2 regions of the Streptomyces sp. NBC_01314 genome follow, and region 1 is predicted to be linked to the other one. Evidence: predicted binding sites of a transcription regulator. Region 1 holds the regulator's gene; the other holds the start of a gene.

The links. Region 1 encodes HspR, which represses chaperone genes until heat shock. Its sites were predicted from a motif close to TTGAGNNNNNNNNNCTCAA; they were not measured.
Region 2: lon (endopeptidase La) is a predicted target of HspR. The motif match lies at 8,171-8,189, and genes of this name have one in related genera.

Annotation. Positions count from the first base shown of each region.
Region 1 covers NZ_CP108394.1:5,209,745-5,224,291, forward strand. Annotated here, with positions in the region: gene OG622_RS22785 (hypothetical protein) at 1-261, shown strand, start outside; gene OG622_RS22790 (hypothetical protein) at 258-881, shown strand; gene OG622_RS22795 (WhiB family transcriptional regulator) at 1,009-2,613, shown strand; gene OG622_RS22800 (hypothetical protein) at 2,637-2,918, shown strand; gene OG622_RS22805 (hypothetical protein) at 3,064-3,321, opposite strand; gene OG622_RS22810 (hypothetical protein) at 3,318-3,524, opposite strand; gene OG622_RS22815 (GntR family transcriptional regulator) at 3,784-4,065, shown strand; gene OG622_RS22820 (hypothetical protein) at 4,083-4,655, opposite strand; gene OG622_RS22825 (hypothetical protein) at 4,717-7,464, shown strand; gene OG622_RS22830 (Uma2 family endonuclease) at 7,505-8,152, opposite strand; gene OG622_RS22835 (ATP-binding protein) at 8,283-8,714, opposite strand; gene OG622_RS22840 (helix-turn-helix domain-containing protein) at 8,949-9,830, shown strand; gene OG622_RS22845 (DUF397 domain-containing protein) at 9,841-10,035, shown strand; gene OG622_RS22850 (pectinesterase family protein) at 10,452-11,681, shown strand; gene OG622_RS22855 (heat shock protein transcriptional repressor HspR) at 11,756-12,223, opposite strand; gene dnaJ (molecular chaperone DnaJ) at 12,229-13,407, opposite strand; gene grpE (nucleotide exchange factor GrpE) at 13,474-14,163, opposite strand; gene dnaK (molecular chaperone DnaK) at 14,160-14,547, opposite strand, start outside.
Region 2 covers NZ_CP108394.1:3,894,578-3,909,124, forward strand. Annotated here, with positions in the region: gene OG622_RS16965 (DUF742 domain-containing protein) at 1-457, opposite strand, end outside; gene OG622_RS16970 (roadblock/LC7 domain-containing protein) at 454-957, opposite strand; gene OG622_RS16975 (nitrate- and nitrite sensing domain-containing protein) at 954-3,830, opposite strand; gene OG622_RS16980 (protein phosphatase 2C domain-containing protein) at 4,200-4,985, shown strand; gene OG622_RS16985 (MarR family winged helix-turn-helix transcriptional regulator) at 5,001-5,495, opposite strand; gene lon (endopeptidase La) at 5,746-8,148, opposite strand; gene OG622_RS16995 (GNAT family N-acetyltransferase) at 8,424-9,092, shown strand; gene OG622_RS17000 (hypothetical protein) at 9,724-10,131, shown strand; gene OG622_RS17005 (spermidine synthase) at 10,195-10,869, shown strand; gene OG622_RS17010 (response regulator transcription factor) at 11,001-11,738, shown strand; gene OG622_RS17015 (sensor histidine kinase) at 11,804-12,955, shown strand; gene OG622_RS17020 (multifunctional oxoglutarate decarboxylase/oxoglutarate dehydrogenase thiamine pyrophosphate-binding subunit/dihydrolipoyllysine-residue succinyltransferase subunit) at 13,655-14,547, shown strand, end outside.

The DNA of each region.
Region 1 (14,547 bases):
GCCGAACGCTCGGAACGGGCTGCGGAGGCGGCCACCGCCCCCACCACCGAGACGAAGGCCCCAGAAGCCGAATCGCCCGCACGGGAAGCACCGGAGCAACCCGCAGCCAAGAACCCTGCCACCTCCATCCCCGTGTGGCAGGTCGGATTCAAGCCCACCCCCGTCAAGCTCGAAGCCGGCGCCTCCGGCCCGACCACCCCATCGACGGCCCCGCCGACCCCCGACCTCGAAAAGCAGTCCGCAGCACCGGGGCTGGAATGAAGCCCCCCGCCGACCTCCTGCCGAGACTCCGTCGCCTCCTCCACCAGGACAAGACCGACCCCTGGGCCGTCCGCCTCCTCCCCCGCATCGTCTTCGGCCTGGCCGCCGCCTACACCCTGTTCTCGATCGCCTCGCAGAGCGGCTCATCCTTCGTGATGGTCTGCGCCATGCTGCTGCTCGGCGGAGCCGTCTGGCTCCTCCGCCGTCGCACCCAACTCCTCCTCGCCCTAGCCTCGACGATCCTCGCCGCAGCCTTCACCGGCTACTTCTCGGCGGTGGGTGAATCGGCCCGGATGACCACGAGCGCGGCCGTCACCGGAACCGCCGCGTTCGGCTACTGGGCCCTGACCGGAATGGCCTTGCTCGGCGCCTGGATGGTGAAGGAGCACCCGGGCCGACGCGGTGTCACGGTCGTGCTCGCCGATGTGATCCTGGTCATCGGGTCCCTCGCCGGCATGTTCGTCCCGGAGGCGGGCGTGCCGATCGGATTCGTCGGGGTGCTCGCGGTGCTCGCCGTACGCGGTTCGGGCGCGAAGGCTGTGCGGGCCCGGGCCGGCAGGCTTCGCCAGGTCATCGGTCGACCACGTCGGCGCGACGCCCGGAAAACGGCGGACAGTTGAGGCTCTTGTGAATGGTTCGTCGCGGCACTGCTCGTTTCCGGCCAGTACTTTGCACATGCGTTGCACCAGTTTGACAATTTGTTCTAGAGTCCCCCGCGATCACGGATCACCACGGGGGATATTACTCATGCGTATGGCAAGCCATACGACGCTGGCCAGGCTGCCCGCCCGACCTGCCCGCAAGGCGGTCGACCGGGAAGCCCACATACCCGACGCGGCGTTGCCGTGCCGGCGTAGGCCGGACGTCTTCCAGCACCCGCTTCTGGACAACTCGGAGCACCCGCACGGCCTTTACGCCCCGGACGGTACGCCGACAGCGGCCGCAGCCACGGGCGTCTCGCCCGACCAACGCCGGCAGCACCTCGTCCTGCTCCGCACCGCGCGCGACCTGTGCGCCTCCTGCCCCCTCTGGGCGGAATGTCTCCAGGACGCCGTCGCGTACGCGGAGCCGTACGGCTACACGGCGGCCACCACCCGGGAGGACCGGCGTTCGCTGCGCCGCACGCTCGGCATCGGCGACGAGAACGGTGACCTGCCGGCCCACGCCGAGGTCCGCTTCGACTCCGGTTCCGTACCCCGGCGGCTGACCCGGCTCAGGTCCCGAGCCGACGGGTCGTCGGCGCCGCCCGGATCCCACCGCCCGCTCGCTCCGGACCTTCCCGAACTGGAGCGGGTCCTCGATGCGTTCGACCTGCTCCAGGGTCAACTGGCCCATGATCAACCTTTGTTGAGGGAATATCCCCAGCGCGCCGCGTTGACAACGCAGTTGCACTCGCACATCACCACACAGACAACTCACAGACAGACGCCCGGACCGGGCGCGTCGTCGCACACACCCGGACCGCCGGACGACAGGAGCGAGGAACCCATGGCAGCGGCCGAGGCCGGGCAACGGATCACCTTCTCGTACGAGGATCCCGCCCTGGCCGTACGGCAGGCCGTGCTCGGCCCGCTGGTGCGCTCCGCCCTCCCCGCGCTCACCAGCCTCGAACGGCTCGTGGCCCTGCTGACGTGCATGCCCGGCGGCACCGACACGGCCCCTGAATCCCCTCAGAACCTTCCGGCCGTACGGAAAGCCGTCGAGTCACTGCTCCCCGACGGCGCCGACGCCCCCGAGGACGCCGAGGGCGCACCCCTCCCTCCCGGGCGCCCACTCACCGGCTCCGTCTCCGTCGAACTCGCCACCACCGACCCGGTGGCCGCGCTGCGCCGCGACTTCCTGGAACCGCTGTTGCGTGAACTGGCCGCCACCCTCGCGAACATAGAGAAGGTCGCGACGATGCTGGCGGCCACCTCGGACGACGCCGACGGCGCCCATCTGGAGACCATCCGCACGGCCGTGCGCGAGATGCACGACCGCCTCCCGCGGTCGGTCGCGCTCACGCCCCACCCGGCGACCCACTCCGCACACCCCGCGCACGCCGGACACCCGGCCGCGGGGACGGGAGCCGGCGCAGGACATGGTGGCCGCCGTACGCCTTCCGCCCCCAGCATCCGCGCCGCCGTCGAGAAGGCCGTGGCCACCTTCCCCGGCGCCTTCTCCGCCCGCGACGTGCTGCGCGCCCTGCCCTCGGGCGTCTACGGCGACCCGTCGAAGACCATCAGCAACATCCTGTCCGCGCTGGTCAAGTCGGGCCGCCTGCAACGCCTCTCGCGCGGCACGTACGCTCGCGTCCTGGACGTCGTCGACGACACGCTCCTCCCCGAGCGGGGAGAGGCGAAGAGCGCCTGAGCCGGAAGGAACACCCGCCCCCGATGACCGAACCGATCCCGAGTCAGGGTCCGCCCCCGCCCGCCGCGAACCCCGGCGCCTCGGACGCCCAGGTCCACGTCTTCTCCCCCAACGCGGGCCTTATCGACGGCGTCCCCGTCACCGCCCCGCCCTACGGCGACATCCAGGACGTCGTCCTGTCGATCCTCCAACAACGCGCCCAGCAGCTCGGCGCCCCCACCCCGGCCACCATCACGGACAACCGTTACGGCGGCGCCATCCGCCTGCTGATCCACCCGGACGGGACCACGGAACAGCTGGACTGAGAGCTGGGAGCCGGGACCTGATGGCGGCTTCGCCCCCGCCGCGGCCGAGCCGATCACGTTCCTCACAGTGTCGGCAGCGGTGGCCAGTTCGGCGTTCCTGGCCACCGCCCGCGTCACGACCCTGCGACCGAACAGCCCTCCGCCGTCACTCCCTGTCCACGGTCATGATGCCGACGCACTCTTCGAGCGCGCCGTACAACGCCGGTACGAAGGCGGCGAGTTCGGCGTCCGACGCTCTCCCCGCCTCCAGTACGGCACCTACGACCGTCACCAGGACGGCGGCGGCCTTCAGCGCGTGAGTCTCGGCCAGCGCGTCGAGGAGACCGCCGGGGCGCGTGTCGGCGAAGGCCTCCCGGCCGGCCCCCGGGTCCACGCCGAGACTGCGCAGACGCGGCCCGCTCATACGGCGGCCTCCCACGCGCGGCCGTCCTGGCCCGGCGTCGCCAGGACGGCCGCCCGGCGCCGCGCCCGCTGAACGCGCCTGCGATCGAGTTCGTCCCGCTCGCGCTCCCATACGACGACGTACGGCCGGACCAGGGGCTGCCCGTCGACCCTGATGACGTCACCCAGGAACGGGCACGGGGGTGCGGACCGGTATGCGGGCACGGGCGGACGGGAGGGGGTGGAGTTCGGGGGCGGCGTAACAGCGCGGTGCGCTCCGCGGGCAGGCAGGAAAAGGCTCAGGATCGCGGCCAGTAGGCTGCGCACAGGTCGACTCCTTTTCAGTCGGCTCAGCCCCGGCACGGAAGCTCTCACCCTTCCCGCCGGGGCGTTTCTTTGAGCCTCATGGTAGCGCCTTGTATCGATTCGTAGCGAGACGTATCCCAAAGAGCGTCTATCAGTCCACTTGTCTAGCGTCGACTGCATGAACCCTGACGCTGAGATCGACCACGGCGCGCCACTGACCCCGTACCGGCAGCTGGCCGAGATCCTCCGCGCGCAGATTCGGCGCGGTGACTGGCAGCCCGGACGGATGCTGCCGAGTGAAGCCCAGCTCGTGCAGCGCTACGGGATCGCTCGGACGACCGTGCGGAGAGGGCTTGGCCTGCTGGCCGACGAAGGATGGGTGTACGCCGTGCCCCAACGGGGGTGGTTCGTCACCGATCCCCTGCCGCTCTCCCCTGAGACGCCTGCATCCCCCGCGTAGCGAACAGTGCGGCGGGGTCACTCCCTGGGGTCGGTACTGCCGGGCGGGGTGTTGTGCTTGTCGATGTTGGCCAGGACCGCGCGGGCGTCTCTGACGTTCATCTCCAAGATGTCGCGGTCGAAGTTGCCGGGGTCGCGCCGGTATCGGGCCTTGCCCACCTCCGACACAAAGGCACGGGCTGGGATGGCATCCTGGCCCGGCGGAAGAAATTTGAGCATCTCCTCGTAGGCGGCGACGACGTAGGCCATCGCTCCCCGAAGCCTGTGGTGCTCGGACTCGGGGGTGTTGAGGAGCTGAATTCCAGTGGATTCGGCGAGCCGACCCGCGACCGCCTCGAACTCCCCTGGGTCGATGATCTGCGACGGCTCCGCACCACCGAACGCCGGCGGGGGCGGGGGAATCTCTTCAATCATGCGGAATTCGAAACGGCGGGTTCGTCCGCACTGCCCACAAGCACCCTCGTATACCGCGACCAGGTCGTCGCCGTGCAGTTCCAGTCGGTGTTGGCGGTCGAATTCGCCCGACCCGCACTCACAGCGATGTAGGTCCATGTACAGATGTGCTTCGGCCGATGAGCGCGCTGTCAACATGGCATGATCCTAAGGGCTGTTCGGCGCATTCGTCGGCGCGGATACGGGGGAGGAACATCACGTGGACACGACGGTCACCGACGCACGGTTGCGAGCCCAGCAGGCGGCGCTGATCGCGACGGTGAAACGTGAGCTGCGCACGGTGACGTCCGTCGTATTCGGGGAGCGATTCAGGTCGATCGACGAGAAAGTGGCGGAGGACGGCAGAGAGTACTTCACCCTGGAGGACACCCAGGGCGGCTCGGCCGACCTCTGGTTGGACGCCATTCCCATGGTCTCGGGAATGGTCTCCAACACCATGACGAACACGACGACGGATCAGTACGTCGTGCAGATTTCCGACCGTCTCCCCAGCGAATTCCTGACCCGTGTCCTCGCCCACGAGGTGGGCGAACTCATCGCCGCGCGCGACCGGTCGAGCCAAGGTCTGGCACCGGTACGCGAGAACCTCTTGCACCAAGAGGCCGACATCGGCGGTCGGCACGATTTGTCGAGCCAAGACCACGGACGCGTCGCCGAGCTGAACTGGCTTGCCGCCCAGGCCTCTGACACGGAACTTTCCAGCCCACAACGCGCCGAGGCTCGTGCCGGTCTCTCGGCACTGCTGGATCAGTGCGGTCTACGACCGACAGCGGCCATAGCTGAGCAGGAGGTACATGCGACTGAGCTTGAGGCAGCTGAAACACGGCGCATTCTCTCCAAGGATTTCCTCTCCTCCCGGGCCAAACGCCTGATCGCCACCCTCGCCCACCCCATAGAACACCTCGACCCCACCGACGCCACCGCCCTCCAAGCCTCCCGCGACGCCGCCCTACGAGCCGAGCGCCAGGTCGAGGCCTTCATCGGCCGGCGCGACGTCACCATGCCCATGCCGGGCTACGACCAGAACGGACTGCCGCTCCCCCGCGACCAGTTGGCGACGGCAGCCACCCAATGGGCGGAATACCGCGCCCAGGTCAGCGAGCGAACGGCGCAGGCGATCGAAGGGCAGTTGGCGCAGGGCGAGTTCCCGTCCCGCCGTGTGGTGATCGGCGGCGGGGCGAGCCTGACCGGCCGGGACACGGACGCGCTGCTGATCGACGGGGCGGGCCGGTGGCACCTGGACCCCGGCCGGGGCATCGTGCAGTCGGCGGACCAGGACCGGGACCTCGCCCAGTGGATGGGAGTCGATCCGCACTCCACGGTCGAGCGGCCCGGGGACCGCCTGCCCATCGAGGCCGTACGGATCTGGGAGGACCAACTCGCCACCCGGGGAGACCTGGTGAACGGTCACGCCCGCCTGCGGCTCGGCCGGAACGGCGAACTCCTCGCCGAGATCCAGAGGCCGCAACGGACGACCGGGGACGGCAAGGAGGCCCCGCCCCCACTGTGGGTGGCCTGCGACGGCACCCCGAGCATCGCCACCGGTCTGACCCCCGAGGTCGTACCCGGCATGCCACGCGGCGAACACGCCGTGGAGAGCCGCAGCGAGGCCGTACGGCTGATCGGTGACCGGCTGCGGGAGTTGGCGGAGCAGGGTCTGGCCGGGGCGGGCGAGCTGCGGGCCTGGCTGACCCGGGCCGAGCCGGGCGGCACGGACGCCCGTACCGTGCTCGGCGCCCTGAAGTCCTCGCCGCTGATGGACGCCCTCACGGCCGGCCTCGGCCCCGACAAGGCCCGCATGGGCAACTGCTTCGGCGCCCTCGACTCGACCGCGAAATGGGAGTCGGCCCGCGATGAGGCTCCCGGACGGGTACTGCTCGGCGACGAGGTCGCCGAGAACCGCTTCGACGCACAACGGGCCGAACACTGGGTCGTCGCGGGCTCCGGCGGCACCGGAGTCGCCAACGCGGAGATCATCCTCACGCAGAACCCGGACGCCCACGTCACGATCATCGGCTCGGCGCCGCCGCCGGCGTTGCAACATCAGGTTCAGTTCCCGGCGATGGAGAAGGCGTACGGCTCGGAGGGTGACGGGCGCCTGACCTTCATCAGGGCGCGGGTGGGAGCCATCGAGACCTACCAGGACGAGAAGACCGGCGAGACCCGCTTCCAGATCCCCTACGAAGAAGGAGAGGGGGAGACCAGGGAGCGGAAGGTGCTCCGGACCGACGGCTACGTCACCAGCCTCGGCCGTACCAACCCACTCCCGCCCGCCCTCCAGGTCCTCGCGAACGAGGTCCGGGACCGAGGCGGGCAGATCTCCGGGGACCTTCAGTTCGACAAGGACGACCAGTACATCGGCTACGGCCTTACCTTCACCGTCGACGGCAAGGAACACCGGGTCGATGTGGACGGCGCGGCCTCCTGGCAGTTGCCGCGCGAGATCTTCGCCCCGGAGACCGGCCTCCAGCAGCAGTTGAACGAGATGGGCGCCCGAGGCCTCCCCGCCGAGACCGGCAACGCCGCCCCCGGCTTCGCCCCGATCGCCCGGCAGAGCGCTCTGCGCGCCCGGGCAGTCGCGGCGGTGCAGGCGGGTGACGAGAGCGCCGTGCAACGGAGGTCGACCATCCCGGAACGCTGGCGTCGCCCGAACCTGGCCCCGGAAACCGCCCCGGAGACGGAAGCACCGGGCAAGGGCCCCGCGAACGCCGCCCCACCGCAGAAGGAGAACCAGCCGCGACAACAGACTCCCGCGGCCGAGCGGACCCTGGGCCCGCCTTCCCCCACCGACCGGGCGCCCGACCGAGCCGCGCCCGACACGCCCCTGTGGGAGGTCGGCATGCCCCGGCGCGGCACCCCCCGCGCGCCGCGCCCCACCACCCAGCAGCCCCAGCAGCCGCCTCCCGGCCAGGAGCGTCCTCACCCGGGGCTCGGTGTGGGCGACTGACCGGGCCGGCCGAGGACGTCGCCTGGGCCAGGACCGGAAATCAGCCCCGCTTCGGCCCCGTGATCGCCTCGCCGATGACGAAGCCCTTCGCCGGCCCTTCGGGGATGACGACCTCCGTGCCGTAGGGAACGCGGTGGATGTCGTCCCAGTCGGCCTTATCGGGGCGAGGACCGGTAAAGAGGGTGACAGTACCCTGGCCGTCGTAATCGTCGATGATCACGTAAGCGGGAATGCTTGCGCGGGCGTACTCGCGGCGCTTGCGGACGCGATCACGGTCCTGGTTGGTCCTGCCTGGCGAGACCACTTCGACGACCAGCGAGACAGCCTGCGCTTTGATCCCGAGACCGTCCTCGTCCTCGATCAGCTCCGCGTCCCGGGGCGCAACGAGTCCGTCCGGAATCCACGCCCTGCGTGCATGGATCACGTTCGCGTCGTTCCAGGCGCCGTAGTCGCTGTCCTTCAGATGAAGCGCCAGGGCATCCCTCAGGCGGTTGACGACCTGAGCATGCGCAAAGCGACCGGTGGGCGACACCTCGATGGCTCCCTCAATGATCTCAGCACGGTAGCCCTCAGGGAGTTCCATGGCTTTCCATACCTGCCACAGACCCTCGTCATGGTGGGGTCCGTTCACGAATTCAGCCCCAGCCTCGGACATGATCTCGGGCCTCTCGTGTGCAAGAGCGGTCAAGGTGGCACCTCCTCCTCAAGTGTGGGCTTGGCGTGCCCGGGGCACAAGCAACGCCGTCACGCTAGGCAGCCATACGGGCTCACCTGCGGAAACGCCCTCAGTTCACTCGAACTAGTGACGCAGAAACGACTCACCCACCGAGCCCCAGCTCGAACCACACCCCCTTCGCGAACCGCCCCGCCCGCCCGTCCGCGACCCCCCACCCGTCCGCCATCTCGTCCACCAGGGCCAGCCCCCGCCCCCAGCAGGCGGCACCCCCGTTCGCCGGCCGCACCACGACCGGAGGGTCCGCACTCTCGTCGAACACGCTCACCCGCAGCCGAGCCGGGGTGAGACAGACCCGGAGCATGGCGGTCCCCTTGGTGTGCAGGTGGACGTTGGTGACGAGCTCCGAGGTGCACAGGGCTGCGGGCATGACGAGCTGCTCCCGGTCGTGAGTGAAGAGGACGGCCCGTACGAAGTCCCGGCACAGGCGGGGCGCGGTCGCGTCGGCCTCGGCGAACAGGCTGTATTCGTGCGTGAGTTGGGCGGGGCGGTGGGCGGCACGGCGGGCTGTGTCCATGGGGAGGGCTCCTGGCGGGGGGAAGAGGGTCGGATCCCACTGCTCGGCGATGGCGTTGCCCTTGCGGGTGCTCTGTCGGCTGATGGGCAGGGGAAGTCGTGCAGTTCCGGTGCGTGACCGATTACACACTCACGGTAGAACCAAAGGGCTTTCAGTTACAACCCAATCGCCACATTCGGTGGACCATCCTCTACAGCCAGGGCAGACTTCGGGTACACCACCTAGGAGAGACCCGTGGGACTTCGCACCGTCATCAGCGAGCGCCAGCGACGCCTCGGCTTCGAACTCAAACACCTGCGCGAACATGCAGGGTTGACCGCTGCGGAGGCGGCCAAGCGGATCACCATGGGCCGCGTTCAGCTGAGCCAGATCGAAACCGCGAAAACAACGATCCTCACCGCACGACTCCGCGAGCTCTGCAACCTCTATGGTTGTACAGATAAGGCCTACATCGAGTCACTGGTCGCCATGTCCGAGGCGACGGGCAAGGGCTGGTGGAGCGCACACAAGAAGCGTCGGAGTATGGACGCTCTCAACACTGCGGAGCTGGAGGCGAGTTGCGTCGCCCTTCGGATGCATCAGTCACTGCTCATCCCCGGGCTCTTTCAGACACCCGCCTATGCCGAAGCCATCTTCGCCAGTGCGGGGCTGGGGTTCGAACGGAGCGAGGGAGCCCTTGAGTTCCGTATGGAACGGCAGCGGGTGCTCACCCGCCAGAACCCGCCCTCCGTACACGCCGTGATCCACGAGTCGGCGCTGCACATGCAGTTCGGCGGGGCCAAGGTGCTCCGCGAACAGTTGCTGCACCTTGTCGAGCTGGCGCGACTGCCCAACGTCACGATTCAGGTCTATCCGTTCAACGCCCAGGTCTACGGAGCGGTCAGCGGCCACTTCGTTCACGTCGCACCAGCGGTCCCGACGCTGGGCACCGTACTGCTCGAACTTCCCATCGGGCTGCAGTACTTGGGCGACAGGTCGAGCCTGGAGCAGTACGAGCGACTCTTCCAGCACCTGGCCAAAAACGCCCTCGCCCCCATCGACGTATCGTTGGCCCCTGAAACACACTCGGTGAAGGACTCGCTGGCTCTCATCCAGCATGTGCTCTACACCCTTTAGGGAGACCCCCATGGCTGAGCTCAACTGGCAGAAGTCGAGCTTCAGCGCCGGCCCCGAGGGCGAGTGCCTCTACGTAGCCACCGCCCCCGACGGAACTCTCCGCCTCCGCGAGAGCGACGCGCCCCACACCATCCTGGCCACTGACCCCCTCGGCCTCGCCACCCTCCTGCACCACGTCAAGGCAGGGCACCCGCTCAAACGCTGAGGTCGCGCCGGGCCCGGCCGATCACGCGCTGCGCCTCGGCGCCGAAGACCGCGCTGTCGCGGAGCGTCTCCCAGACGCGGTGGTACAAACGAATCAGGCCCGGGGAAACGAACGACGCTGTCGGCGAACCCCGTCTCCGGCACTGTCAACTGGCCTGAGAGTCCCACTCAACTCTCGCTTGGCGATTCGCCAACAGCGTCGTTCGAAAACGCACCGTCGGGCCCCTTGGCGGCCCTCCAACACCCTCCTGAAACTTCATCACTTATCATCCTCCCGCTACGCGACAGCTCTCTCAACAGCCCCACCTGTGCTGTCTCGCCGCACACATCTCACACATCTCATACATTTCACCTCTCCCCCCACCACCCCATGCCGACATCGTTCGTCCTGTCTCATGGGCCGAAAGGCTGCCAACGATGACCGAGGATGCTTCTCCCATAGCCATGTCGAAGCCGACGGTGCGACACCGTCGCCGGGGCGGCCGCAACCGTCTGCGCGCCACCGCCGTCGCCACCGCGATCGCCTCCGCCACCGCGATCGCCTCCGCCACCGGTGCCGCCGCCGCCCCCGGCACCGAGTCCGCCTACCTGCTCCGCGCCATCGACGAGGCAGGCAACGTCTCCGCCGACTCCGCCGCCGTCTCAACCACCCGGCCGCACGAGGTCGCCGCGGTCCCGGGCGCCGACGCGGTCGTGGACGCGGATGGCGACGGGGACCACACGAGCGTGCAGGCCGCGCTGAACGCGCTCGGCGCGGGCACGGCCGCCGACCCGGTGGTCATCCAGGTGAACCCGGGCACGTACAGAGAACTCGTCCAGGTCAACAACAAGTACGTCCGCCTCGTCGGGGCCGGCGACCACCCGTCCCAGACCGTCATCACGTACGACAACGCCGCCGGCACCCCGACCGCCGACGGCACCGGCACGCTCGGCACGCAGAACAGCCGGACCATGTACGTCAAGGGCTCCGACTTCCTGGCCCGCAACCTCACCATCGAGAACTCGTTCGACGAGGCGGCCAGCAGCTACGCGAACAAGCAGGCTGTCGCCCTCCTCACCCAGGCCGACCGGCTGGTCTTCGACAACGTCCGCTTCCTCGGCAACCAGGACACGCTCTTCCTGAAGTCGACGACGACCACGACCCCCAACCGGGTCTACTTCACCCACTCCTACGTCGAGGGTGACGTCGACTTCGTCTGCGGTTACGCCACCGCCGTCTTCGACAGATCCACCTTCAAGCTCCTCAGCCGGGGCTCGAAGAGCAACAACGGCTATGTGGCCGCCCCGTCGACGGACTCGTCCACCAACTACGGCTTCCTGATCACCGGTTCGACGCTGACCAGCGATGCCCCCGACGGCACGTTCCACCTCGGCCGCCCCTGGGTGACCGCCTTCAGCGGCGCGAAGGGCAGCCTGGTGATCCGCGAGTCGTCGCTCCCGGCGGCGGTCAAGGCCGCGCCCTACCAGGACTGGAGCTCCAGCGGCACGACGTACCCCTGGAAGGACTCCTTCTTCCGCGAGTACGCCAACACCGGTGCGGGATCGGTGAGTTCGGCCACCGAGAACCGCCCCCAGCTCACCGCCGAGGAGGCCGCCTCGTACGAGAAGGCCGACTACCTGGGCGACTGGACCCCGAACCTCGGCTGACACACACGGACACATGACAAGGGGGCCCGGAGGTTCGCCTGAACCTCCGGGCCCCTACCTGCACTTGACGGCCGTCAGTCCGACGCCTGCCGCCCCTTCGGCCGCCACACCACCAACGCGCTGCTCTGCTGCATCTCCTGATACGGCACCAGGTCGCGCCGGTACGAGGCGTGGACCGCGGCTTCGCGCTGGCGCATGGTCGCGGCGGCGCCGTCGAGGGCGGCCTCCATCTCGGCGACCCTCGACTGGAGGGCGGCGACCTGGTTCTCCAGCTCGATGATGCGCTTGATGCCGGCCAGGTTGATGCCCTCGTCCTGCGACAACTGCTGGACGGTGCGCAGCAGTTCGATGTCACGGGCCGAGTAGCGACGGCCGCGCCCGGCGGTGCGGTCCGGGGAGACCAGGCCGAGACGGTCGTACTGTCGGAGGGTCTGCGGGTGCAGACCGGAGAGCTGGGCGGCCACCGAGATGACGTACACCGGTGTCTCTTCCGTCAGCTCGTACGCCCTGCCCAACGGGTTCTGCCTACGGCGGCCGTCCATCACATTCATGCTCCCTTCGCGGCCTGGAACAGCTCCGCTCGCGGGTCCTCGCCCGCGGTCGCCTCGCGATACGCCTCCAGGGCGTCACGAGCCTTCCCCGACAGGTCCTTCGGAACACTCACCTCGACCGTGATCAGCAGGTCCCCGCGGGTGCCGTCCTTACGGAAGGCGCCCTTGCCCCGGGCCCGCATCGTACGGCCGTTCGGGGTGCCCGGAGGCAGTTTCAGCGTGACCGGCGGTCCGCCCAGGGTCGGGACCCGGACCTCGCCGCCGAGTGCCGCCTCGGGAAACGTCACCAGCACGGTCACCGTGAGGTTGTCCTCCTTGCGGCCGAACACCGGGTGCGCGTCGACGTGCACGACGACATACAGGTCACCGGCCGGTCCGCCCCGTTCACCGGGCGCGCCCTTGCCGCGCAGCCTGATCCGCTGGCCGTCGGAGACGCCCGCCGGGATCCTGACCTGCATGGTGCGGGACGACTTGGCGCGGCCCGAACCCTTGCATATGTCGCAGGGGTCCTCGGCGATCAGACCCCGGCCCTTGCAGTCCGGGCAGGGATCGGTCAGGGAGAAGCCGCCGCCCGAGCCCCGCGCGACCTGGCCGGTGCCGACGCATGTCGGACACACGCGGGGTGTGCCGTTGGCGTCGCCGGTTCCCGAACAGGGCTTGCAGGGCGACTGCGAGGACATCCTCAGCGGTACGGTCGCGCCCTCGATGGCCTCGGTGAAGCTCAGTGTGACCTCGGACTCGATGTCCTGGCCGCGCCGGGGCTGCACCCGTGTGGTGCCGGAGCTGCCGCGGTTGAACAGGCCCCCGAAGACATCGCCGATGCCCCCGCCGAAGCCGCCCGCCTGCCCGCCGCCCTGGGCGCCGCCTCCGAAGAGGTCGCCCAGGTCGAAGTTGAACGAGCCGCCGCCCGCGCCGGGCCCGGGGCGGAAGCCGCCGTTGCCGAAGAGCGTGCGGGCCTCGTCGTACTCCTTGCGCTTCTTGGGGTCACCGAGGATGTCGTTCGCCTCGGAGATCTCCTTGAAGCGCTCCTCGGCCTTGGTGTTCCCCTTGTTGGCGTCCGGGTGGAACTCGCGGGCGAGTTTGCGGTACGCCTTCTTGATCTCGGCCTCGGTGGCGTCCTTGGGGACGCCGAGGACCTTGTAGTAGTCCTTCTCGATGAAGTCCTTGGTACTCATCCGCGACGTCCCTCCTCCCACTCACCGTGCACGTCACCGTGCACGTCACCGTGTACGCCGTCGGCGTCAGCCCTCGTCCGGGCCACCGCTCTCCTTGTCGTCAGCACCGGAGGCACCTTCCGCGGTCTCCGCGGAGTCCGCCTTGGCGGGCTGCGCCCCCGGCTGGGGCTCGGCCACGGCCACCCGCGCGGGGCGGATGGTGCGCTCGCCGATGCGATACCCCGGCTGGAGAATCGCCACGCACGTCGTCTCTGTGACGTCGGGCGCGTAACTGTGCATCAGGGCCTCGTGGATCATCGGGTCGAAGGGCTCGCCCTCCTTGCCGAACTGCTGCAGGCCCATCTTCGCCGCGACGGTCTCCAGCGACTCCGCGACGGACTTGAAGCCGCCGACGAGCTCACTGTGCTCCCGCGCGCGGCCGATGTCGTCGAGCACGGGCAGGAGTTCGGTCAGGAGGTTCGCGATGGCGATCTCCTTGACCGTGATCCGGTCGCGCTCTACCCGGCGGCGGTAGTTCTGGTACTCGGCCTGGAGCCGCTGGAGGTCCGCCGTGCGCTCACCGAGCGCCGTACGCACCTGGTCCAGTTGTGCCGTCAGACCGGCCACCTGGGCCGTCGCTGCCGCGTCCCCGGCCGGGGCCGCCCCCTCCTGGGGGGCGGCCTTCGGCTCGGCGTCGTCAGAGCCGGAGGGGACGTCGGGCTGCTGCGGCTGACCTTGCGGCTGCTGCTCGTCGAAGCCCGGGGTCTCCTCCGTCACGCGGCACCGTCCTTGCGCTCACGGTCCTCGTCGACGATCTCGGCGTCGACGACGTCGTCGTCGGCCTTGGTGTCACCGGCGCCGGCGCCGGCCTCGCCGCCCGCGGCCTGCGCGGCCTGGGCGTCGGCGTACAGGGCCTGGCCGAGCTTCTGCGAGACGGCGGCGACCTTCTCGGTGGCCGTGCGGATCTCGGCGGTGTCCTCGCCCTTGAGCGCGGCCTTGAGCTCCTCGACGGAGGCCTCGACCTCGGTCTTGATGTCGCCCGGGACCTTGTCCTCGTTGTCCTTGAGGAACTTCTCGGTCTGGTAGACGAGCTGCTCGCCCTGGTTGCGGCTCTCGGCGGCCTCGCGGCGGGCGTGGTCCTCCTCCGCGTACTTCTCGGCC
Region 2 (14,547 bases), 1.3 Mb from region 1:
CCGGCTGTCCCGGTCCGTGACCTGTTCCGTACACACGGATCTTTCCCTGGTCCGCGAGATCGCTGAGGAGGACGCGGACCACGCCGAGCGGCATCTTCAGCAGCGCGGCGATCTCCGCCACCGTCCGCATACGGCGGCAGAGTTCGACGATGGCCCGCATCTCGGGCATCACCTTGGCGTTGGGTGAGCCTCCCCCACTACTGAGCAGGTGGGAGGACCCCCCGGCCAACTGGGCTCGTTCCGACGGGGCTTCGAGTACGGCGACGAACGTCTCCACGAGCAGGACGTGACCGAAGCGGGTACGGCCGCCGGTGAGCGAGTAGGGGCGTACGCGGGCGGGTTTGCGGTCGCCGCCGCGCACGGGAAGCCTCTTCGCACCCTTCGGCACGGCCGACCGTTTCACCGGACCGGACTCGTGGGCGCGCGCCCTGCTCTTCTTCTGGCTCTGGCCGCTCATCCGCTGCTCCCGGCCGCCTCGGCCTCCAGGGACTTGCGGAGTTCGCTGCGCAGTTCCGGGGTGAGGACGTGGCCGGCGCGGCCGACGAAGAGCGCCATGTGGTACGCCACCACGCTCATGTCGCAGTCGGGGGAGCCGTGCACGCCGAGCAGTGAGCCGTCGCTGATCGACATCACGAAGAGGCTGCCCGCCTCCATCGCGACCATCGTCTGCTTGACCCCGCCGAACTCCATCAGCTTGGCGGCGCCGATGGTGAGGCTGCCGATGCCGGAGACGATGGTGGCCAGGTCGGCGGCGGAACCCCGGGGGCCCTGGGGCCGTTCCTCCCGGGTCTGGCGGGCCTCGGCGTGTCTGCCGGGGTCGGAGGAGAGCAGCAGCAGGCCGTCGGAGGAGACCACCGCGACCGACAGCAGCCCCGGCACCTCCTCGACGAGGTTGGTCAGGAGCCAGTGCAGGTTGCGGGCTTCACTGCTCAGTCCGAAGGTCATGGGCGCGGTCAACTGCTTTCCTCCTCGGAAGTGCCCCCCGTGGTGTCAACTGCCTCTGTCCGGTACTCACGTGCCCCGGGCATCCTCGTCTCACCCGACTGCTCGGCGATCTCCGCCTCGACGTCGCGGCGCCCCTCCATGGCCCCCTGGTGGAACCCGCCGAGCCGGCGGCGCAGCTCGTCGGCGTTCACGCCCCCGACGCGTGGCCGGGGAGCCGTGGGTGTGGGCGCGGTGATCCTGGGTGTGCGCTTGGGCAGACCCTTGTCGGTGCGGCGCTGGGTCTCCTCGTCCCGCGGCCCTTCCGTCCCGGCCCGTGACACCTCCGTCGTGCGCGCCGCGTTTCCTTCGTCGGCGGCACGCTCATGGGTGTCGGGTTCGACCGTGTACGGGTCGTCGGCGGCGTCGGCCGCGACGTACTCGTCGCTCTCCTCGTCGGCGCCCTTCCCCGGGGCCACCGGAGCGAAGAGCTCCATCGTCGTCTCGGACACGGACTCGGCCCCGGTTTCGGGGCCGCCCTCGGATTCGTCGTCTTCCGGTACGACGTTGCCGGCGGCTTCGGCGGCGTCGGCGGCCGTCCCCACGGCCTCCCTCGCCAGGATCGCCCGCTCGGCCGCCTCGATGAGCGGGTCGCCGTCGCCCTCCGGCTCACGTACGGCGACGGAACGGCCGGGCAGGACGTTCGAGTTGGCCTCGGCGCCGACGCCCGGCAGGGAGAGCGAGGGCGTGATCGGGCCCGTCGTGGCCCCCGTGCCCACGGGTACGGCGGGCGTGGGGGCCAGCAGGCCCTTGGGCAGGACGACGACCGCGGCGGTGCCGCCCGTCCCGTGCTCCTGGAGCCGCACGGGGGTGCCGAGCCGGTGGGCGAGGCGGGCGACGACGTACAGGCCGAGGCCGAGTCCCTCGCCGTCCTCCTGCTCGTAGGGCGCCTCGGGGTCGAAGTCGGTGAGGCGGGCGTTGAGCCTGGCGAGCCGGTCGGGGGCGACGCCGATGCCGCCGTCCTGGACGGAGAGGGTGATCTCACCGTTCTCCATCAGCCGGCCTGAGACCTCGACGGACATCTCCGGCGGCGAGAACGACGTGCCGTTCTCCAGGAGTTCGGCGAGGAGGTGGCTGAGGTCGTCGGCGGCGAACCCGGCGACGTGCGCGGCCGGCGGCAGCGCGGCGATGCGGACGCGTTCGTAGCGCTCGATCTCGCTGACCGCGGCGCGGACGACGTCGACGAGCGGGACGGCTCCGGCGTGGTGCTGGATGTGCTCGTGTCCGGCCAGGACGAGGAGGTTCTCGCTGTGGCGGCGCATGACGGTCGCGAAGTGGTCGAGCTTGAACAGCGTGGAGAGCCGGTCGGGGTCCTGCTCCCGCTCCTCCAGGGACTCGATGACGGCGAGCTGCCGCTCGACGAGACCGAGGGTGCGCAGCGCGAGGTTGACGAAGGTCGCGTGGACGCTGTGCTGGACCTTCGTCAGGTGCGCGGTGGCCTCGGCGAGTTCGGCGCGCAGCCTGTCGCGGTCGTCGGCCATCGTCTGGCGCTGGCCGATGAGGTGCTTGCGGTCGCCTTCCAGGGGCGCGAGCCGCTCGTGCAGCGCGAGGGCGTGCGCGTGGAGCGCGTTGACGGAGCGTACGACCTGGGCGAACTCGTCGTCGCGGCCGGTGAACTTGACCGGTTCCTGGGTGGCCGGGTCGCCGGCGACACGGGCGGAGCCGATGCGCAGCACCGCGAGCGGGCGGGTGAGGGAGCGGGCCATGCCGGTGGCGACGCCGACGGCGAGGAGCATCAGGGCGCCGAGGACGGCGATCCGGATCTCCAGCGCGGTGACGTCCTCGTCGCGCAGCAGGGCGAGGTCCTTGGTGCGCCGGTCGTAGAGGGAGGACTCGGCGCCGCGCATCAGGTCCACGCGGGCGGAGAGCGCCGCGCCGGCCTTCTTCGCGCTGGTGCCGGCCTCGCTGTCGGAGAGCGTGGGCTGGTCGGTGAGGTCGGTCAGGTACTTCTCGGCGGTGTCGGCCTCGGGGCCGCTGACCGTGGCGTCGTACGAGGAGCGGCCGGCGGCGGGCGCGGTCTCGCGGAAGTGGGCGAGGGCGGCGTCGGAGCGGACGCGGGCCTGCTGAGCGGCGGCGGTGAGGGCGTCGCGCTGCTTCGCGTCGGCGGCCGAGGCGCCGGTCGTGGTGGTGGGCAGCCCGGTGACGGGGTCGACGATCGTCCGGGTGGTCGTCGGAACGCTGAGGGCGGCGACGAGCAGCCCGCGGGCGGCGGCGGCCTGCTGGACGGCGGTGTCGAGTTCGGCGAGCGCGTAGGCGCCGCCGCCCGCGCGGGGCGGCAGCCGCTCGGCCAGTTCCTCGGCGAGGGCGTGGAGTTCGGTGACGACGGCGGTGTACGCCGTGTGCGCTTCGAGAGCGGTGCTCTTCCCGGAGAGCACCGATTCCCGTACGCCGGCGATGGACTCGGCGCTCTCGATGGTCTGCCGCATCGCGGCGGAGGTGCCGGAGTCCTCGCTCAGCTCCTCGACCTGGGTGTCGACGCGGTCACTGCGCTGCTTGCTGGGCGCGGCCGATTCGGGCCGACCGGCCGCGATGTACGCGGTGACCTCGTCGCGCTCGTCGGCCAGTGCGTGCGCGAGGGTGAGCGTCTCCTGGGTCTGTCCGCCGAGCGTGACCAGGCTCTGGGTGTCACGCAGTTGCTCCGAGGCGGCGAGGACCGAGGGTGCCCCCGCGCCCGCTATGGCGGCGGCCACGACGGCCACGGCGACGATGAGCCGGTTGCGTACGCGCGCCTTCCGCCCGGTGCCGACGGCGGGGGCCTGCGCCTGTGCCGTCCCCGGTTTGGTCGGGGAGGCCGCGGAGGCCTTCGAAGCTGCCTGCTTGTCTGCGCGCCGAGGCCGCGTCTTCTGCACCGGTGCTCGCATTCCTGACTCGTGTACCCATTAGCCCGGGTGACTATCCGTCAACTATGGGCGTCCCCCCGGTACGGCTCCCGACCCTCCCAGTGCCGGTGGGCAGTGGTCCCGCATCATCAGTCCCGCCACCCGAAGGAGTGAACATCGCCGGGGAGTTGGCGGGCAAGTTCCTCCGGCTCGTGCCGATGTCCCGCACGTCGGGCCGGTTGGACGTCGGGGACGCGCTTTGACAGTATTCGCCGCCGCGCTTCACCGCTCACGATCATTCCATGCCAAACCCGGCGCCCCGCCCGGAGGGTCCGGGTCGTACGGCGACCGTTGTCGGCCTTTCGCGGATCTTGTGGCGGGCTCGGGCAGACTGGCCGAATGCGCACCGAACTCGTCTCGGAACCCGGCGACCCCCTCCGCCCCAACGAGGACTTCGCGTCGGTCGCCCTGCCCGCGGGGGGACAGGGCGGTGCCCTCGTGGTCCTGGACGGCGTGACCCCGCCGCCCGACGGTTACGGCTGTCTGCATTCGGTCGCATGGTTCGCTTCCCGCCTCGGCGGCACCCTGACCGAACTGTCCGTTTCGGAGCGGGATTCGCCGTTGCCCGACGTGCTCTCACAGGCCATTTCTCGTACCGCCCGAGCCCACGCCCTAACCTGTGACCTTTCTCACCCACGAACCCCACAGGCCACAGTGGCCCTCGCCCGCTGGTCGTCGACAGCCGTGGAGTACCTGGTGTTGTCGGACTCGGCCCTGCTGTTCGAACGACCGGACGGCACGGTGACGGCCGTACTGGACGACCGGCTGTCCCTGCTGCCCCGGGCCTCCCTGGCCACGGCCGCGATCGCCGACTCGACCGTCCGGAACAGGGAGGGCGGCTTCTGGACGGCGGCCGCCGATCCCACCGTGGCCGCACGGGCCGTGACGGGAACCGTCCCCCGCGAGGAGGTCCGTTCGCTGGTCGCGCTGTCGGACGGCGCGAGCCGCTGGGTGGAGACGTTCCGCGAGGGCGACTGGACAGCCTGCCTCACCTTCGTGCGGAAGGCGGGGGCGCACGGCCTGGTGCGGCGGGTGCGGAAGCTCGAAGTCACCGATGTGGAACGCGAGTTCCTGGGGCGCGGCAAGACGCACGACGACGCGAGCGTGGTGTTCGTGGAGTGGTGAGGGCCGTCCCGCCGCTCAGCTCTCCACGCCTCGGTTCAGCTGGTGCAGCAGCCGCGCCAGTTGGGCCACCTCGTCCCGGTCCCAGCCCGCGAGCTGCCGTACGTACGCGACCCGGCGGGCGTCCCGGACCGCCCGGAAACGCGCCCTGCCCTCCTCGGTGAGGTGGACGAGCCAGGCGCGGCCGTCGGCGGGGTCGGGCTCGCGGGCGATGAGGCCGAGGTGTTCCAGGGCGCGGAGCTGACGGGACATGGTGGCCTTGCCGACGCCGATGTAGGCGGCGAGTTCGGTGGCGCGGAGGCGGCCGGTCTCGTCGAGGCGGGCTAGGAGGCCGTAGGCGGCGGACTCCAGGTCGGGGTGGACGGCACGGGCCATCTCCCCGGACTTGGCGCGGGCCCGACGCAGCAGGACCGTCAACTCCCGTTCCAGTGCCAGGAACGCATGGTCCATACCACCCGTCGGCGCGTCGGCCCCGACACCGCCGCCGTCGCCGTTTCCGCCCTCGTCCTGCACGTCAGCGCTCCTGATTCCGATTCCGGGTTCCTGAAAGTTTCCGTCAGGGCCGCCGTGGCGGGCAGCGCCGTTCAGTATTTCGCAGCCACGGGCCGGCACCGACCGCGTCGGCAGGGGCGTCGCCCCTGCCGCCTCTCGTGGCCGCGCACGGGAAAGGTCCGGGTCTCCCTCACGGGGACCCGGACCTTCACCCGTCCGGTGGGCGCCGTCACACCACCACCGGAGCCTTGGGGAACCGCCGCCCGGTGGGTCAGGCGGCCACCTGCACCTCCACCCCCGCCGGGGCGAGCGCCAGCTCCAACACCTGGCGGACATCGGTGACCGCGTGGACGTCGAGCTTGTCGAGAACCTCGGCGGGGACGTCGTCGAGGTCGGCCTCGTTCCGCTTCGGGATGATGACGGTCGTGACACCGGCCCGGTGCGCGGCGAGCAGCTTCTGCTTCACGCCGCCGATGGGCAGCACCCGCCCCGTCAGCGAGACCTCACCGGTCATCGCCACGTCCGTGCGGACGAGCCGGCCGGACAGGAGCGAGGCGAGGGCCGTCGTCATGGTGACGCCGGCACTCGGACCGTCCTTGGGGACCGCGCCCGCCGGGAAGTGGATGTGCACACCCCGGTCCTTCAGGTCGGCGACGGGCAGCTCCAGCTCCGCGCCGTGCGAGCGGAGGAAGGAGAGCGCGATCTGCGCGGACTCCTTCATCACGTCGCCCAGCTGACCGGTGAGGGTCAGCCCCGCCGCGCCCGTCTCCGGGTCGGCGAGCGACGCCTCGACGTACAGCACGTCGCCGCCCGCGCCGGTGACCGCGAGGCCGGTCGCGACACCCGGCACGGCGGTGCGCCGCTCCGCCGGGTCCTGGGCCGACTCGGGCACGTGGTGCGGGCGCCCGATGAGTCCGCGCAGATCCTCGTCGGTGACGGTGAACGGCAGCTTGCGCTGCCCCAGTTCGTGCTGGGCCGCGACCTTGCGCAGCAGCCGCGCCACGGACCGCTCCAGGTTCCGTACGCCCGCCTCGCGCGTGTACTCACCGGCCAGCTTGCGCAGCGCGCTCTCGTCGAGGACGACCTCGTCGGCGGCGAGCCCGGCCCGCTCCAGCTGCCGGGGCAGCAGGTGGTCCCGGGCGATGACGACCTTCTCGTCCTCCGTGTAACCGTCCAGCCGGACGAGCTCCATGCGGTCGAGCAGCGCCTCGGGGATCGACTCCAAGACGTTGGCCGTGGCCAGGAAGACGACGTCGCTGAGGTCCAGCTCGACCTCCAGGTAGTGGTCCCGGAAGGTGTGGTTCTGCGCGGGGTCGAGAACTTCGAGCAGGGCGGCGGCCGGGTCGCCCCGGTAGTCGGAGCCGACCTTGTCGATCTCGTCGAGCAGGACGACGGGGTTCATGGAGCCCGCCTCCTTGATCGCCCGGACGATACGGCCGGGCAGGGCGCCCACGTACGTACGCCGGTGCCCGCGGATCTCCGCCTCGTCCCGTACGCCGCCGAGCGCGACCCGGACGAACTTCCGCCCCATCGCGTGGGCCACGGACTCACCGAGGCTGGTCTTGCCGACACCGGGCGGCCCGACGAGCGCGAGCACGGCACCGCCGCGCCGCCCGCCGACGACACCCAGCCCCCGCTCCGCGCGCCGCTTGCGCACGGCGAGGTACTCGGTGATGCGCTCCTTCACGTCCTCCAGGCCCGCGTGCTCGGCGTCGAGCACCCGCTGGGCGCCCTGGATGTCGTACGCGTCCACCGTCCGCTCGTTCCACGGCAGTTCGAGGACGGTGTCGAGCCATGTGCGGATCCATCCGCCCTCGGGCGACTGGTCGCTCGACCGCTCCAGCTTGTCGACCTCCTTGAGCGCGGCCTCCCGTACCGTCTCCGGCAGATCGGCGGCCTCGACGCGCGCCCGGTAGTCGTCGGACTCCTCGCCGTCCTGCTCGCCGTTCAGCTCACGCAGTTCCTTGCGCACGGCTTCGAGCTGGCGCCGCAGCAGGAACTCGCGCTGCTGCTTCTCGACGCCCTCCTGGACGTCCTTGGCGATGGTCTCGGCGACGTCCTGCTCGGCGAGGTGGTCACGCAGTTGCTGGGTGGCGAGCTTCAGCCGGGCCACGGGGTCGCCGGTCTCCAGGAGCTCGATCTTCTGCTCGGTGGTGAGGAACGGCGAGTACCCGGAGTTGTCGGCGAGCGCCGACACGCCGTCGATCGCCTGCACCCGGTCCACGACCTGCCAGGCGCCGCGCTTGCGCAGCCAGCTGGTGGCAAGTGCCTTGTATTCCTTGATGAGTTCGGCGACCTGGCCGGGCAGCGGGTCCGGCACGTTCTCCTCGACGCTCGTCCCCTCGACCCACAGGGCGGCACCGGGCCCGGTGGTCCCGGCACCGATCCGCACCCGGCGAACCGCGCGGATGAGCGCCCCGGGATCACCGTCGGCCAGCCGTCCGACCTGCTCGACGGTCCCGAGCACACCCGTGCCCGCGTACGCCCCGTCGATCCGCGGCACCAGTAGCACCTTCGGCTTCCCGGGCTCCGCCCGCGCCGCGGCCTGCGCGGCCTCCACCGCGGCCCGCACATCCGTGTCGTTGAGGTCCAGAGGCACCACCATTCCCGGCAGCACGACCTCCTCGTCGAGCGGCAACACGGGCAGGGTGAGCGGTGCGGACGTCGATGCCATGATCTCTCCCTCGGCAGTCAAGTTGAGCTATGCCGACTCAATGCACGTGAGCCGATGAATGTTCCCCGAGGGCAGGGGTGTTCGCTGTGGGCGATCAACCGCCGCCCGCGCACTCCCTCCAAAGGCCTCGGGAGTCACCACACACGAGACCTTCGAACGCGGCGTACGGCCAGCTCACCCCGCGGCGGGGGTCGCACCCACCCCGACCGCAGCAATAGCTGTAGTAATACCCTGATAGCTATCTCACCTATTACCAAACCAACACGGGGGTCGCGGTGGACGGAATCGTGCGGAACTGGGTCGACGGATGGGTCGTGTCGCGCGGTGCGGCGCCTCCGGCGGTCGAGCCGTGGGGGTGGACCATCGACGTGGGGCTGGCCCACCACGTCTCCCGTCACGTCTTCGCGGCGACGAACGACGAGGTGGACGAGGCGACCGTCCGGAAGGTCGCGGACTCCGTCACCGGAGCCGGGATCTGGCTCAAGGTCTTCGCGGAGCCGTCGAGGGTCGGCCCCTGGCTGGGAGACGGCTGGTGGGTCGACCCTGAGCCGGGCCGGCTGATGTCCGTGCGGCTGAGGACGTCCAGGCGGCCCGGGACGCACGAAACCCCGGCCGCCGTCCCCGACGGCTACCGGCTCCGCACCTGGTCGTCCGGCGGCGTGACCCGGGTGATGGTCGCCGCGCCGGACGGCTCCTGGGCCGCGCGCGGCCAGATCGCCCCGACCGGGGCGACCGCGGTCGTCGACCAGATAGAGACGTCCCCGGACCACCGCCGCCGCGGCCTCGGCACGGTCGTCATGCGGACCCTCACCCAGGCCGCGCTCGAACAGGGCGCCGAGGTGGGGGTGCTGGGCGGAACACCGGACGGGCGGGCGCTGTACGAGTCGCTGGGGTGGAGGGTGGATGCGCCGCTGACGAGCGCGAAGTTCACGGGGCGGCCGTGAGCGGAGGCGGCCGTGACCGGGGGGCGGCCGTGACCGGAGAAGGGTCGTGCGCGGAGGGCGTACGCGTCCTGCGAGCGCCTGCTGACCGGCGCCTGCGCGACGCGCACCACCAGAGTTCCGGTCCTGCGCCGCCCGGCTGCGCGAGAGGCCGGGCGGCCGTATCCCGGAGGCGGTCGCGAAGGCGGCGGAGGCCGTCGGCGCGCACGATCGTCTCGGCCACCGGCTCCGCACGCTCTCCGGTGGGATGAAACAGCGGCCTGTATCGCGCGGGCCATCGTCCTCCCCCTTATACCCCCACGCACCAGAACCCTCGTGAACGCAATCCAGCGTCAGCAGCTCCAACCCCCGGGCCCGGCCGCGATCGGCGAACCGGAGCTGGTGGGAAGTTCGGTGACACGGTCCGCCGCGAGTATCTCGCCGTCGGCTTCCGCTCGCCCTGCGCCCGCAGATCGACCTCACCACCGAGCCCCGCCGGTCCCGCCGGTCCGGCACCTTCGGATCGTCCGCCGACGTCACGAGCGCCCTGGTCCGGGTACGTACGCGGACTGCGGGGGGACACCGGCTCGGCCCGCGCTCGCTCACCGTCCTGACCAACCACGGCGCGCAGACGCCCTCCCTGTACGGCGATGTCGTGGCCGAGCCGGCCCACGCCGACGTGGCCGTGCCGCGACCGCGCCCGCCGTACGAGGAGCTGCCGGGGTTCTTCGGGTCCTTCTTCCAGTCCGGGTCGCCGGTGTCCGGCGAGGGGCGGCCGAAGGAGATCCTGACGCTGCTGGAGGCCGTGCCCACGCCGGTCTGCGTCAACCCGGAGAGGCCGCCGTACTCCCGGAGATCGCCGCGAAGGCCGGCCACGCTCGTTGCCGACCACGGGGCCCGCGATGCGGCCTTGCGCGACGTGGGGCCTTCGGCCGGGCGTGGGCCGACGGCCGGCTGCCCTTCGAACTGCCGCGTTCCACGGCGGCGGTGGAGGCGTCCCGCTCGGACGTGCCCCGACACCGAGGCCTCGACCTTCCCGTACGGCCACGGCCTGACGTTCTGAAGCCATGCCCAGGGCCGCCGTAAATCGGCTGCCCCCGCGCCACGGACACGTAAAAATGGGCGGATGCCCATCACCGACCAACCCGAAGTCATCGACCGGCGCGAGGGCCCCTACGGCGAGGTCGTGCTGCGGCGGCACGGTGAGCTGCTGCAGATCATCGCCAACGGGTGCTTTCTGATGGACACCTCGGACGGGCGCTCGGAACGGCTGCTGGTCGACGCCGCCTTAGCCGCGCTGACCGGCCGTTCTCGGCCAACTGTGCTGATCGGGGGTCTGGGCGTCGGCTTCTCGCTCGCACACGCCGCCGCGGATCCGCGCTGGGGAGCGATCACGGTTGTCGAACGCGAACTCTCCGTCATCGAGTGGCACCGCGCGGGACCGCTGGCCGAGGTGTCCGCGGAAGCGCTCGCGGACCCCCGTACGGACATCGTGGAAGCCGATCTCGTCGTGTACGTCAATGAGACATCCGCCACGTTCGACGCGCTCTGTCTCGACATCGACAACGGACCCGAATGGACCGTCTCCGAGACCAACGAAAACCTGTACTCACCAGCTGGATTGGCAAGCTGTGCAAGGGTGTTGAGACCTGGTGGGGTGCTTGCCGTGTGGTCCGCGCAGCCTTCTCCGGAATTCGAGGAATCCTTGCGGAATGCCGGGTTCCAACAGGTGCGTACCGAAGAGATCCCGGTTGCCCGAGGAGTTCCGGACGTGGTGCACCTCGCGATCCGACCTGGATAGCCGTGGTGCGGTGACTGCCCGTACCCTGCTTGCCTGACGCCGATCATTCAAGCGTCAATCGCAGTCATGCGCAGCCATGCGTAGTCAAGGGATCACCCCACGGATTCCGGAAAGCAACACAGGGGCGGGCGATGGAGCAGACACACACCACCCACAGCAGCACCACAGCGACCCCGGGCGCACAGCGCCGGGTGCTCGTGGTCGAGGACGACCCGACGATCGTCGACGCCATCGCGGCCCGCCTGCGCGCCGAGGGTTTCGTCGTACAGACCGCGTCCGACGGGCCGGCCGCGGTCGACACCGCGGAGGCCTGGCAGCCCGACCTGCTGATCCTCGACATCATGCTGCCCGGCTTCGACGGCCTGGAGGTGTGCAGGCGCGTCCAGGCCCAGCGGCCCGTCCCCGTGCTGATGCTGACCGCCCGGGACGACGAGACGGACATGCTGGTCGGGCTCGGCGTCGGCGCCGACGACTACATGACCAAGCCGTTCTCCATGCGTGAGCTGGCCGCCCGCGTGCACGTCCTGCTGCGGCGGGTGGAGCGGGCCGCGCTGGCCGCCACCACACCGCGCTCGGGCATCCTGCGCCTCGGTGAACTGGAGATCGACCACGCGCAGCGCCGCGTCCGGGTGCGCAGCGAGGACGTACACCTCACGCCCACCGAGTTCGACCTCCTCGTATGTCTCGCGAACACCCCGCGTGCCGTACTCTCGCGCGAACAGTTGCTCGCCGAGGTCTGGGACTGGGCGGACGCGTCCGGGACGCGGACCGTGGACAGCCACATCAAGGCGCTGCGGCGGAAGATCGGCGCGGAGCGGATCCGCACGGTGCACGGTGTGGGGTACGCCCTGGAGACCCCGAACCCCTGAGCCCGTGCTCACACCGTGTGCGCAGGGCATACGCAGGCACGTAGGGACAGAGGGCTGGTGGCGTCATGAGCGGAGTCGGTGACCCGAGGTCGCGGAATCTCGGAGGCGCGCAGTCACGGAAGGGCGCGGGACCGCTCGGCGGTCTGCGTCCCTTCTCGATCAAGACGAAGCTCGGCGCGCTCGTGGTCATCTCGGTCCTGATCACGACCGGCCTGTCGATGATCGCGGTGCACACCAAGACGGAGCTACGCTTCATCACGGTGTTCTCGATGATCGCCACACTCCTGATTACGCAGTTCGTGGCGCATTCGCTCACCGCCCCCCTGGACGAGATGAACGCGGTCGCCCGGTCGATCTCGCGCGGCGACTACACCCGCCGGGTCAGCGAGAACCGCCGGGACGAGCTGGGCGACCTCGCGCACACGATCAACCTCATGGCCGACGAGCTGGAGGCACAGGACCGCCAGCGCAAGGAGCTCGTGGCGAACGTCTCCCACGAGCTCCGCACGCCCATCGCCGGCCTCCGCGCGGTCCTGGAGAACATCGTCGACGGCGTCACCCGGGCCGACCCCGAGACGATGCGCACGGCCCTGAAACAGACGGAACGCCTGGGCCGCCTGGTGGAGACCCTGCTCGACCTCTCCCGCCTGGACAACGGCGTGGTCCCGCTGCGCCGTCGCCGCTTCGAGGTCTGGCCGTATCTCTCGGGCGTCCTCAAGGAGGCCCAGATGGTCTCCTCGGCCCGCGCCGGCATCGCCTCCGGCTCCGGCAACCACACCCGCACGGACGTCCACCTGCACCTGGACGTCCACCCGCCGGAGCTCACCGCGAACGCCGACCCGGAACGCATCCACCAGGTCGTCGCCAACCTCATCGACAACGCGGTCAAGCACAGCCCGGCGCACGGCCGCGTCACGGTGAAGGCCCGCCGCGGCCCCACCCCCGAGTCCCTCGACCTCGAAGTCCTCGACGAGGGCCCCGGCATCCCCGAATCCGAATGGCACCGCGTCTTCGAACGCTTCAACCGCGGCGCCGTCAGCTCCCCCCACGGCCCCGGCAGCGACGGCGGCACCGGCCTCGGCCTGGCCATCGCCCGCTGGGCCGTGGACCTCCACGGCGGCCGCATCGGAGTGGCCGAGTCTTTGAAGGGCTGCCGCATCCAGGTACTCCTGCCGGGGGTGCCGGCACAGGGCGGCCAGCGCCCGGTACAGGTCTGAGCCGGTACGGGTCCGAGCCGGTACGGGCCGGAGACTGCGTCCGGGGCGGAGACCGCGTCCGGGGCGAAGCCCGGCTTTCAGGGCCTCGGGCGGCCACGGACTTTGAGGGGCCGCGGGCGACCGCAGGCCTTCAGGGGCTACGGGCGACCGCGGGCTTTCAGGGGCGCGGGGAACTGCGCGAGCAACCACCCGCGACCCGCACCCGACCACTCCCCCCAACCCACACGGCCGGGGGTCCGGGGGCGCAGCCCTCGGGGACGGGATGGGACGGGTAGGGGCGGCGGGGGCGAAAAATCCCCCAATACCCACATCCCGCATGGCTGAATCCCTCCGTCATTGCCGAATATCGCTCATCCTCGCGGGGCTTACTTCTCTGCCAAGTTGACGTAAAGTTCGAAACGGAGCCACAAGATCCACGCCAGTTCCGCACAGCCGGACACGTGTGATCAGGTGCGTTCAGGCAGAGGGCCGCGTACACATACCCGCAGGCCCCACCCGACGCATGCCCGGCAGATGCCCCCCACACCCATTCCAGACCGGAACCACGCTTGTTTCCCGCCATTTCCACCCCCGAAACACACTTTCCGATGTGACTTACGCGACGAAGAGCGGACCCGGCCTGACCTACCCGGCCACGGGGGCGTAGCCTTAATTCCCGCTGTCCATCACCTTGTGAAGCGGAAGAGGGCGGTTGCCGCCGTGTCGCCACAGTCCCCCAGTAACTCGAGCATCTCCACCGACGCAGACCAGGCGGGTAAGAACCCCGCCGCGGCCTTCGGTCCGAACGAGTGGCTCGTCGACGAGATCTATCAGCAGTACCTCCAGGACCCGAACTCGGTAGACCGAGCCTGGTGGGACTTCTTCGCCGACTACAAGCCAGGCGCCGCTGCCGCCTCGGCTCCGGCGAGCACTGCGGCCGCGGGGGCCGCAGCGACAACCACACCCGCGGCGCCCGCCGCCCAGGCCGCGCCCGTCGCCCCGGTCGCGCCCGTCCAGGCTGCCCCGAAGCCCGCCGCCGCTCCGGCCCCGGCCCCCGCGAAGCCCGCGGCCGCCGCACCCGCCAGGCCGGCGGCCGCCGCCCCCGCGAAGCAGGCCGCGCCCGCCGCGTCCGCCGGGGGCGCGGAGTTCATCACGCTGCGCGGCCCCGCCGCCGCGGTCGCGAAGAACATGAACGCCTCGCTGGAGCTGCCCACGGCCACGTCCGTGCGCGCCGTCCCGGTGAAGCTGCTGTTCGACAACCGCATCGTCATCAACAACCACCTGAAGCGCGCCCGGGGCGGGAAGATCTCCTTCACGCACCTGATCGGCTACGCGATGGTGCAGGCCATCAAGGCCATGCCGTCGATGAACTGGCACTTCGCGGAGAAGGACGGGAAGCCCACCCTCGTCAAGCCGCCGCACGTCAACTTCGGCCTCGCCATCGACCTGGTGAAGCCCAACGGCGACCGTCAACTGGTCGTCGCGGGCATCAAGAAGGCCGAGACGCTGAACTTCTTCGAGTTCTGGCAGGCCTACGAGGACATCGTCCGCCGCGCCCGCGACGGCAAGCTGACGATGGACGACTTCACCGGTGTCACGGTCTCCCTGACCAA